3 regions of the Bartonella sp. HY761 genome follow, and region 2 is predicted to be linked to each of the others. Evidence: predicted binding sites of a transcription regulator. Region 2 holds the regulator's gene; each other region holds the start of a gene.
The links. The regulator PhoB, encoded in region 2, activates phosphate uptake and scavenging genes when phosphate is short. The targets are predictions, from matches to a motif close to TGTCATNNANCTGTCAT.
Positions count from the first base shown of each region.

Region 1: the regulator PhoB is predicted to act here: its motif matches at 1,261-1,277, upstream of phnC (phosphonate ABC transporter ATP-binding protein).
Region 3: the regulator PhoB is predicted to act here: its motif matches at 2,174-2,190, upstream of N6A79_RS02365 (alkaline phosphatase).

Region 1 is NZ_CP104887.1:2,664,216-2,667,485, reverse strand. Features, by position in the region: gene phnD (phosphonate ABC transporter substrate-binding protein) at 1-290, opposite strand, end outside; gene phnC (phosphonate ABC transporter ATP-binding protein) at 359-1,210, opposite strand; gene phnF (phosphonate metabolism transcriptional regulator PhnF) at 1,401-2,123, shown strand; gene phnG (phosphonate C-P lyase system protein PhnG) at 2,221-2,688, shown strand; gene phnH (phosphonate C-P lyase system protein PhnH) at 2,688-3,233, shown strand; gene N6A79_RS11475 (carbon-phosphorus lyase complex subunit PhnI) at 3,248-3,270, shown strand, end outside.
Region 2 is NZ_CP104887.1:2,941,767-2,945,036, reverse strand. Features, by position in the region: gene phoU (phosphate signaling complex protein PhoU) at 1-240, shown strand, start outside; gene phoB (phosphate regulon transcriptional regulator PhoB) at 514-1,197, shown strand; gene N6A79_RS12760 (cell wall hydrolase) at 1,528-2,391, shown strand; gene N6A79_RS12755 (hypothetical protein) at 2,766-3,077, shown strand.
Region 3 is NZ_CP104887.1:566,326-569,595, forward strand. Features, by position in the region: gene N6A79_RS02360 (hypothetical protein) at 1-58, opposite strand, end outside; gene N6A79_RS02365 (alkaline phosphatase) at 354-2,105, opposite strand; gene N6A79_RS02370 (NCS2 family permease) at 2,334-3,270, opposite strand, start outside.

The sequences.
Region 1 (3,270 bases), 280 kb from region 2:
CCTTTGGCGCGGTCAACTGCTTCCATGGCCGATTTATTGCCATACCATGCAATATCAACCTTACCAAAACGCATGCCTTCAATAATACCAGCATAGTCAGATGCAAAAAATGGTTTTACTTCAAAGCCAGTTTTCTTTTTCATATCGGCAAGGAATGGATCCCAAGCAGTTTTCAAATGAGATTGCGATTCTGTTGAAATAATGCCGAAATTGAGGGTTTGTGCAAAAGATACAGTTGCAACTGTTGCCATTGCTATACCAAGCGCAAAGCTTTTGAGAAGCTTTTTCATCAATCATTTCTCCTAGATTTAAAAATATTAAAGCGGCAGGTCGAAAATTGGTTTAATTTGAAATAAACTCACGCAGGCTGGAAATATTGTTGTCTTACAGATACTTTTGGCGGTGTATTGTGACTTGCTAACGGCATATCAGCCGCATCGGGCAAAACAAGTTCTTCTGATGCGCTACCATAAAGCTCAGATAAAAACGCATTGGTTAAGTTGATTGAAGGCCCGTCATAAACAATTGCACCATCACGCATGGCGATGGTTCTTGGGCAAAAACGTCTTGCATATTCTACCTGATGAAGCGAGACAATCATGGTGATGCCATCTTCTTCATTGATTTTAGATAAAATATCCATGACGCGGCGGGCCGATGCTGGGTCAAGGGCTGAAATTGGCTCATCGGCAATTAAAATTTCAGCATTTTGTAAAAGTGATCGGGCAATTGCTGCCCGTTGTTGTTGACCACCTGAAAGGGTTGAGGCGCGCTGAAATGCAGCATGGTCAATTCCCACTCGTGTCAACGCATCAATTGCAGCTATTTTTTCTTCGCGTTTGAAAAAGCCTAAAGTGCCACGCCAAGATGGAATACGCCCCAAAAGACCAATGAGAACATTGGTTAATAACGATAAACGGTTAACCAGATTGAATTGTTGAAAGATCACCGATATTTTGCCACGCATCATTTTGCTGGCTTTGGTTGCTTGACCATTTTCTTGGGTTTTTTCGCCAAAAATATTAATGTCAGCACTGCCGCGATCTGCTGTTTCAAGACCTGCCAAATGCCGGATTAATGTACTTTTTCCCGATCCCGAAGCACCGATAAGCGCTACCATTTCACCCTTATCAATTGATAAGCTAACACCTTTAAGCGCTTTGGTGCGCCCATAGGTTTTGGAAATATTGGCAACTTCAACGGCTTTCATAATATTTACTCTCCCACTTCATTCGTATCAGCATCATATAAAAAGTAGAGATTAAACTTTTATGACAATAAAATGGTTAAATAATAATATAAAATTTTTCATCATCATATTAATTTTAATTAAATTGTAATAAATTTGAAATGACGAAGGTATATAAAGAATTCATTCGAATGAATTGACAGGATATACTATGAATTCTTCATATGGACGCTGGAAATACGTTAGAGACGTATTGGATAACGAAATATCTTCAGGTATTCTTTCTGCGGGTAGCCAAATTGCAACAGAAAATCAACTTTCACAGCGTTTTGACATTGGCCGCCATTCTATTCGCCGCGCAATTGCCGCTTTGGTATCGATGGGTAAATTACGGGTTGATCAAGGGCGAGGTACTTTTGTCGAGTTTCGCCGACCAATCCGTTACGTCGTGTCGCAGCGCACACGTTTTCACCCCAATCTTATAAGTGAGGGGCGTGTGCCAAGTATTGAAAATATTTTTGCTTGTCTTGTTGAAGCAGATAAAGAAAAAGCTGAGCGGTTAAAAGTAAACCTTGGTGATTTACTGGTGATAGTGGGACAACGCAGCTTTGCTGATGGTGAGCCTATTCATATTTCGCGTTCTTATCACCCAGCGCAACGCTTTCCTGAATTTTTGCAATTCTATCAAGATGGTCTTGGTGATAGCGCCATTTATAGCCATTACGGCATTGATGATTATTTGCGTCATGAAACCATTATATCAGCGCGGTTGGCGCTTGATGAGGAGGCGGAAATGCTCCAACTTTCAAATGGCCAGCCTGTTATCGTGATGGAAAAATGCGATGTCGATTTGGAGTATCGCCCCATTGGCTATGCAGTATCAATCTGGGCAGCTGAAAAGGTGCAATTTGCTTTTGATACAGGCCGCCTTTGATACGGCTTTTGGCGCTAAATACAGACTAAGACCGACTAAGGCGCCTTTACTTATTTACCCTATTTTTATAACCCTTTTAGAATAAAGGACGATTATTATGTCCCCAACCATTGAGAACCGGGATAATCCTAGTGATAATGATATTTTTGCGCATAGTGATAGGTTATCTATTCTTGCGCGTGCTGATAGCATAGCTATCAAGCAACTCAGTGAAACTTTAATTGATGATTTAGGCGATATCGAGGTTATTCAAAGCCGTACTGGTCTTGTCATGGTGCCGATGCGTGACAGCGTAAAAGGCAGTGAATTTCACCTTGGTGAAGTGCTTGTTGCTGAAGCTCACATTCAGCTCAAACAATTAAACTCTATCGGTTATGGCATGATTGTCGGCCGTGATCTTGAGCAAGCCATGGCAATGGCGGTTATTGATGCCGCTTTTAATGCAAATATCCAAAGCAATGAGATTTCCAGCTTTTTGAAAACTGCCTTTGAGTTGCAAAGCCAAGAAGATCATCAACGCTTATGCGAAGTAAATGCCACCCGTGTAGAGATGGAAACATTTTAATGCAAAATCCAAACATACAACCAAGCATACAAGATGAACTGGATAATAGGCATTTTGAAAAATTAATGAAAGCCTTGGCAAATCCTGGTTGTGACATAACTTGTGATAATCTGTCATGGGCAACATTTTGCGATACTTTGCTTGACCGTGAAACGCGATTTTTTTGCGATGAACTCACGCTAAGGCAAAAAGTGCAAGCAACTGGTGCTTTGCCTTCCTCCCTTCCACAAGCGCAATATGTTTTTATGTCACTTGAAAATGAAAGCGATGTTGAGGCGATAAAGCATATTGCAATTGGCGACCTTCTCTATCCTGAAAAAGGCGCATTATTAATTGCGCCAGCACAATTTGGTGTTGGAACAGCATTACGGCTTTCTGGACCTGGCATTAAAGGCCAAAAAACTATTCATATTGGCGGAGTTTACCCAGAATTTTGGGCAATGCGTAATGCTCTTATTTCCTATCCGCTTGGTTTTGACATTTTTTTCTTCAGTCAAAATAGTCTTATCGGGTTACCCCGTTCCACCTATGTTGAAGTTTTGTAAAGCGAGAAAAAATCATGGCCTATGTCGCAACACGCGG
Region 2 (3,270 bases):
GATGCTATCTATACATCGCTGTTCCGTGAATTGTTGACCTATATGATGGAAGATCCGCGCAATATTACGGCTTGTACGCATTTATTATTTTGCGCCAAAAATATTGAGCGCATTGGCGATCATGCGACCAATATTGCTGAGACGGTTCATTATATCATCAGTGGTAATTATCCGACCAATGAACGACACCGCGAAGATTTAACTCATACTTTGGTGACGGAAGAATTGGAACAAAAATAAGACTTTGGTTTCATATTGGGGGAGTGGACTTTCCCATATAAGGATTAAGGGTAACAATAGAATATATCAGCTCGTTAAAAATGTTGGAGTGAATATTTATTCTTAATAGGCCTAAAATATTAGATTTTTAGACGTGATATCCATGAGGGGGATCACGAACAATATTGTTATGGCATGTCACAGCATAAATACCTGTGAAAAATTATATTGAGCCATAGAATTATTGTATGTTTGATTAACCACTCATGGTTTTTTGTGAGGGACGTGGAAAATATGGCGCGAGTACCAGAAGTTGCGGTTGTTGAAGATGAAGATGCACTAACAATCTTATTGCGCTACAATCTTGAAGCTGAGGGCTATAAGGTGCGAGTCATTATGCGGGGGGATGACGCCGAGTTCGAGTTGGAGGAAAACCGACCTGACCTTGTTTTGCTGGATTGGATGTTACCTGGACTATCCGGCATAGAATTATGCCGCCGCTTGCGCCAGCGTGATTCAACCGCTCATTTACCGATTATTATGCTAACTGCGCGCGGCGAAGAAAATGAGCGTGTACGCGGATTGTCGGTGGGCGCTGATGATTATGTGACTAAGCCATTTTCAATACCAGAATTAATGGCACGCGTTAAAGCATTATTGCGGCGGGTTAATCCAAGTACTTTGGCGCATGTTTTGTCCAATAATGATTTAACTCTTGATCGGCAACAGCACCGCGTTTTTTTCAAAGATGTTGAAGTAAAACTAGGGCCGACAGAATTTCGCTTGCTTGAGTTTTTTATGATGGCACCTGGTCGCGTCTTTACGCGAACGCAATTATTAGATGCAGTGTGGGGCAATGATAATTTTGTTGATGACCGTACGGTCGATGTTCATATTCGCCGGTTGCGTAAAGCGATTAATATTGGTGAAAAAGATCTTATTCGCACAGTGCGTGGCACTGGCTATTCATTCGGATAAGTGCTTGGGCGCCAGATCTATGCTACGTTAAAATTGCATAATTTGTTTTAGAATTGGATTAAATATGTGGATGTTAACTCTTTCTTAAACATAAGAACATGTTTTAGCATTGGTTTTGTAGCGCAGTGCTGTCATTAACTTTTATTTAGGAACATAACGCCAAAATTGAGTATAAAGCGATTATATTGCGTTGATTTGGTGTTTTTTATGACAAAATTGCCATTTTGCCTTTTTTTCGCCATATATATTACGATTGTGTAATCCGGCACTATGCCTTGGATAAATTAAAGAGTGAGAAGTCTATTGCGGTTTTCAATTAAAGCGAAATGGATGGCACTGGTGGGAGTATTGCTTGCTCCGCTTGTTGTTACAGGTTGTTCCAATAGTGGGAAGAGCATTGCAAGCCTTGGTGGTGAAAAGACTTATTCTTACCCATTAAGTGAGCGCACTTGTTTAGAGCGCGCAATGTTTTTTGAGTCTAACCGTTCTAGCCGTGAAGGCATGATTGCTGTTGGTACTGTGGTTATGAACCGCGTAAATTCAAGTCATTATCCAAAGACCATTTGTGCCGTAGTTGGTCAGCCTAAGCAATTTGCGCCAGGCGTATTGACCCGTCCAATGAATTCTAAAGCTATGCCTGATGTTCAAGCTGCTGCTGATGCCGTATTGCGCGGTGAACGCCACCAAAAATTGAAGAATGCTATGTTCTTCCATACTGCTGGTCTTAAATTCCCTTATCGCAATATGCATTATACTTTGGTTGCCGGTGGCAATGCGTTTTATGAAAAACGTGGCCGCGATGGCAATTTGCAGCTTGCAGTTAATGATCAGCCTTATAATGTTGCTTTAGCCTTTGCTCAGGAAAAGAACGGCGCAGCGCCGAAATTTGATCGCGTTATCCGTCAAGAAGCTGAAACTCGTAGCGAAGCCATTGCAGTTGCCCAAAACATTGAAACAGCTAAGCCTGTTGCAATGCAGCAAGTTGCTATGCGTGAAGCTGCACCAATCGCTAGTCAATCACAAACTCATGCAGTGCGACAGGATGCGGTTGCAGCAATTATCGAGCATGTCCCCGTGCCAATGCCATCGCCGCGTGCCGAGCATGAAGAGACTGTTGCCCTTGGTTATGCAATTCCTGAAGCCCGTCATGCTGATGTCATCGGTGCCATGTTATTGCGACAGCAAAACCAATAATATTAAGATTTAATGGTTATCGTTTTTTAAAGGGCGCTTTAAGCGCCCTTTAATTTATTAAAAACATTTTCATAATGGATAAAATGAATAAACTATTGCCCGCCTATTAATTTTACATCTCATTTGATAGTTGTAATATTAATTTAACAACTCAACGACTTTTGCTAAGGTTTAAGCGAAATTATAATGCATGAATTCGCTTTTTGATAAATTGCAAAGTGATAGCTGTGCCAATATGTGGTGCGCTCAATATCCCATAGTAGAACTGTATATGCGTGCTGAAAATGCGTTTATTGCAATATATAGTTAGAAAAATAATGATAATTATGAGCGAATCTAACGGCGATTTAGAAATATAGGACGAGGATGTAAGCATGCAAAATAAGATGGTTCGCAGACTTGTTTTAAAAGGTAGTGCCGCTTTAACGCTATTATCTTTGACACCTAGTTTCGGTATTTCAACTACTAACAAGGCTGGCTCTTTTGGCTGTTCTGCGCCAGAAAAATTAAATGAAGAAGATTTATCAAACTCGAAATCTTTGAAAGATAAAGAGCCTAAGCGAGCCATGGTCTATTGGCTTTATACAAAAGATGGTAGTAGCGTGGCGCAAGCTGATATTCACCAAGAAATTTATCGCAAACGTTTAATAGGATCAACGGCTGTCAGCCATAAAATCGCAGTTTAAGCTCGTATATAATAACGTTTGTTTTTAACCATTCTTAAACTTGTTGACTCATGGATTTAATGCAGTGGATTGCTAATTGTCTTCGGCTAAATATATAACCTAACAAAAGCCTTTGATCAAAAACGCCCTATTTTCATATGGTGTTTTGAATGCAATCTATACGTTATTGTGCGTAAATTCCAAATGGTAGAAA
Region 3 (3,270 bases), 1.0 Mb from region 2:
CAAGCCCAAGTACGGTTATTTTGCTATAAAGTTCGCGGAACTTTAATTCTTCCGACATTGCTGGAGTTATAAAAGCAATAAAACCAAGCGAGCTAAAAATTAAGCAAAAGACCCGTCTAAAAAAAGTGCGGTCCAGCATTTGGGTAATTCCTTGCCAATCAAATGGCGAATAATGCAAAAAATCAGTGGTTGAAGCCTTAGCAATGTCGCATATTACTCGATTTTATCAGTTGCAGCATGCTTTAAACGACACTTCAAAGACGTGGCTGGACATAAAACCCAGCCACGCGGCACATTAATCAAATGCCTATTGTAGATTCTGGCAGCAAAAGGCATTTGCCTATTGCGCGTTATTATTCGCCTTTGCCACCAAAGCCCAATGCGTCAGCAAGAACTTTATAGACATCGCTTTGTTCCATATAACCACGGAAGTTTTCTGATTGTGGACCTGTTGCTTGCAACACCACATCATCAACCGCATGGATTGCTGTGTCGTTAGAGCGTGGCAAATTACCGGCTCTAAAGACTGCACCAGGAACATCCTTATAGGCTTCGTTGGCTACATATTCGCCTTTTTCATTTTTGACAGCAGGTACAAATGGGCCATCAAGCTTGGGGCGGAATGTTTCATAATAATCAGGGAAGTTGCTAGAAAAGACCGCAAGGCGGTGGCTAACATCAACGCGGTCTGGGAAACCATCGCCATTGCTATCAACATAATTAGGGAAACCGGCATGCTGATAAACACCAACTTTTTCGCGCATTTCATCGCCAGCAATTTCATCATTCACTGTACCAACAACAGAAATACCATGGGTATGATCGCCGGTTACCACAATTAAGGTATCTGGGTGGGTTTTAGCAAATTCCATGGCAACGCCAATGGCTTGGTCAAATTCGATTGTTTCATAAAGAGCGCGATCCCAATCCATAGGATGGGACATTTTATCAATTGACGCGCCTTCAACCATTAAGAAAAAACCGTTTTCATTTTTGGATAAACGCTCAAGGGCAACCTTGGTCATATCAACAAGGCCGGGTTGTTCTGGGAATTTTTCAACCGTACCTTTTTTAAGCTGTTTACGGTCAAGAACCGTATCAAGGTTGCCGGTATGGAAAAGACCAAGCAATGGACCATCGCTGTCATTAGCGGCAAGCAATTCTTTTTCAGATGTTACCAATTTATAGCCAGCATCTTGAAATTTTTGGATATAATTAATGTCGTCTTTACGTTTTGAGCCATTGGTGGTTTTTGGCAAGAAGTAAGCAGAACCACCACCTAGCAAGACATCAGGTTTAACATCAAGCAACATGCCAACAATTTCAGGCTTGTCATAACGATTGCGCGTATGGCTCACCACTGCAGCAGGTGTTGCATCTTCTACTTCGGCTGTTGTTACAATACCAAGGGATTTCTTGGTGGTGCGGCGTAAGGCCTCGGCGATATTTTCAATGCGAGGATCATCAAGGCTATCAGCTGTGCGGTCAGCATAAACGCCAATTGCATTAACCGATGATTTATGCCCTGTCATATAAGCAGACATAGTATTAGCACTGTCGGTTGCAATTGAGTTAACCGCTGATGTGCCGATAAAGGCCATACGGTCAAGATCATCCATATTAAGGCGGCCATTGGCCTTGCCCTCGGTCATGCCTTTTGACATGATACGCGCGCCAGTTCGGTGAGCAACCGACATGCCATCACCAAGCAAGAAGATGACGTTTTTGGCTTTTGGCGTTGCAGATGCGCCATAAACATGCCAATTGACGGTTTTTTCTTCATTGCCAGCTTTTACAACAACCTTATATTCGCCCGGTTCGCTAATTTTTACATTGCGAAGAATAAGGGCGGAACCAAGTTCCTTGTCGTCTTTGCCTTTTTCAACTTCGACAAATTCGCCTTTTTGACCAAGGGCAGAATCATAATCCTTGCCATTGATGGAAATAGAAATGTCGCCAGCTTTGATTTTATTGTCAAACTCAACCTTGAAATCAAAAGGCGAGTTGGCAAGAACCGTTGCACGATCAATGGGATAGACGCTCGCAGCTGAAGCTGCCGACATCATAAATGTAGACGCAATAAGGGTAACTAATAAAGAACGCATAAGATAAGCTCCAAGTTTATCATGGAGCGGAAAATATGGAAGCTATGTTGCGATAATGTTGCGGCTAGATGACAGTTTTATGACAGGATGTGCGTTAAAATTAAGCTAATATTTGAAAAATAACGCGAATATGTCAATTTGGTTAGAATTTTATTTTAAAAATAAATTGATAAGCGTAACAATGAGCTTATAAAAAAGCGCCAAGGTTAATTGGCGCTTTTGGGCATATTATTCAACAACGAAGCGTAAAATAAATAAGGCAGCAATAATCCAAGTTGCTAGATGAACATCACGCCATTTACCAGTGCATGTTTTTAGTATGACATAGCTGATAAAGCCAAATGCCAAACCATTTGCAATAGAATAGGTAAGAGGCATCATGACGGCAGTTAAAATGGCGGGAACAGCTTCGATTAAGTCATTCCAATTTACCTTAGCAAATTCACGCGCCATCAAGCAGCCAACAAATAATAGCGCTGGTGCTGTTGCATGGGCTGGAATAGATGTGGCTAAGGGTGAAAAGAAAAGTGCAATAGCAAAGAAAAATGCAACAGCCACGGCGGTTAGACCAGTGCGTCCGCCAACGGCGGCTCCTGCCGCGCTTTCGACATAGGCGGTGGTGCTGCTTGTACCAAGAAGCGACCCTGCGACAATGGCTGTACTATCTGCAAATAAAGCCTTGCCAAGATTATTGGGCTTATTGGGAGTAATAAGGCCTGCGCGTGTGCCAACGCCGATAAGCGTCCCTGTCGCATCAAAAACTTCAACCAACACAAAAACAAGCAAAATATAGAAAAAGCCTTTTTGGAAAACCCCCATAAGATCAAGCTGCAAGAAAGTAGGCGCTAGCGAACTTGGCATTGAAATAACACCATTAAATTGGCTGATGCCCATAAGCATAGAAATAAGGGTGATGAAAAGAATACTGGTTAGCACGGCACCACGAAAGCGGAAATGATCAAGAACGATGATAAGAAAAAATCCAAAACCGGTTAAAATGGCGCTCATATTGGTCAAATTGCCCAATTGAACCATCGTAAATTGATTGGCTACAAGGATGTTAGTGCTGTGTAGTGCGACAATAATAAGAAAAAGACCAATACCTGCAGCAATCGCGCTGCGTAGGGATTGCGGAACACCGTCAATAAGCCAACGACGAATACCC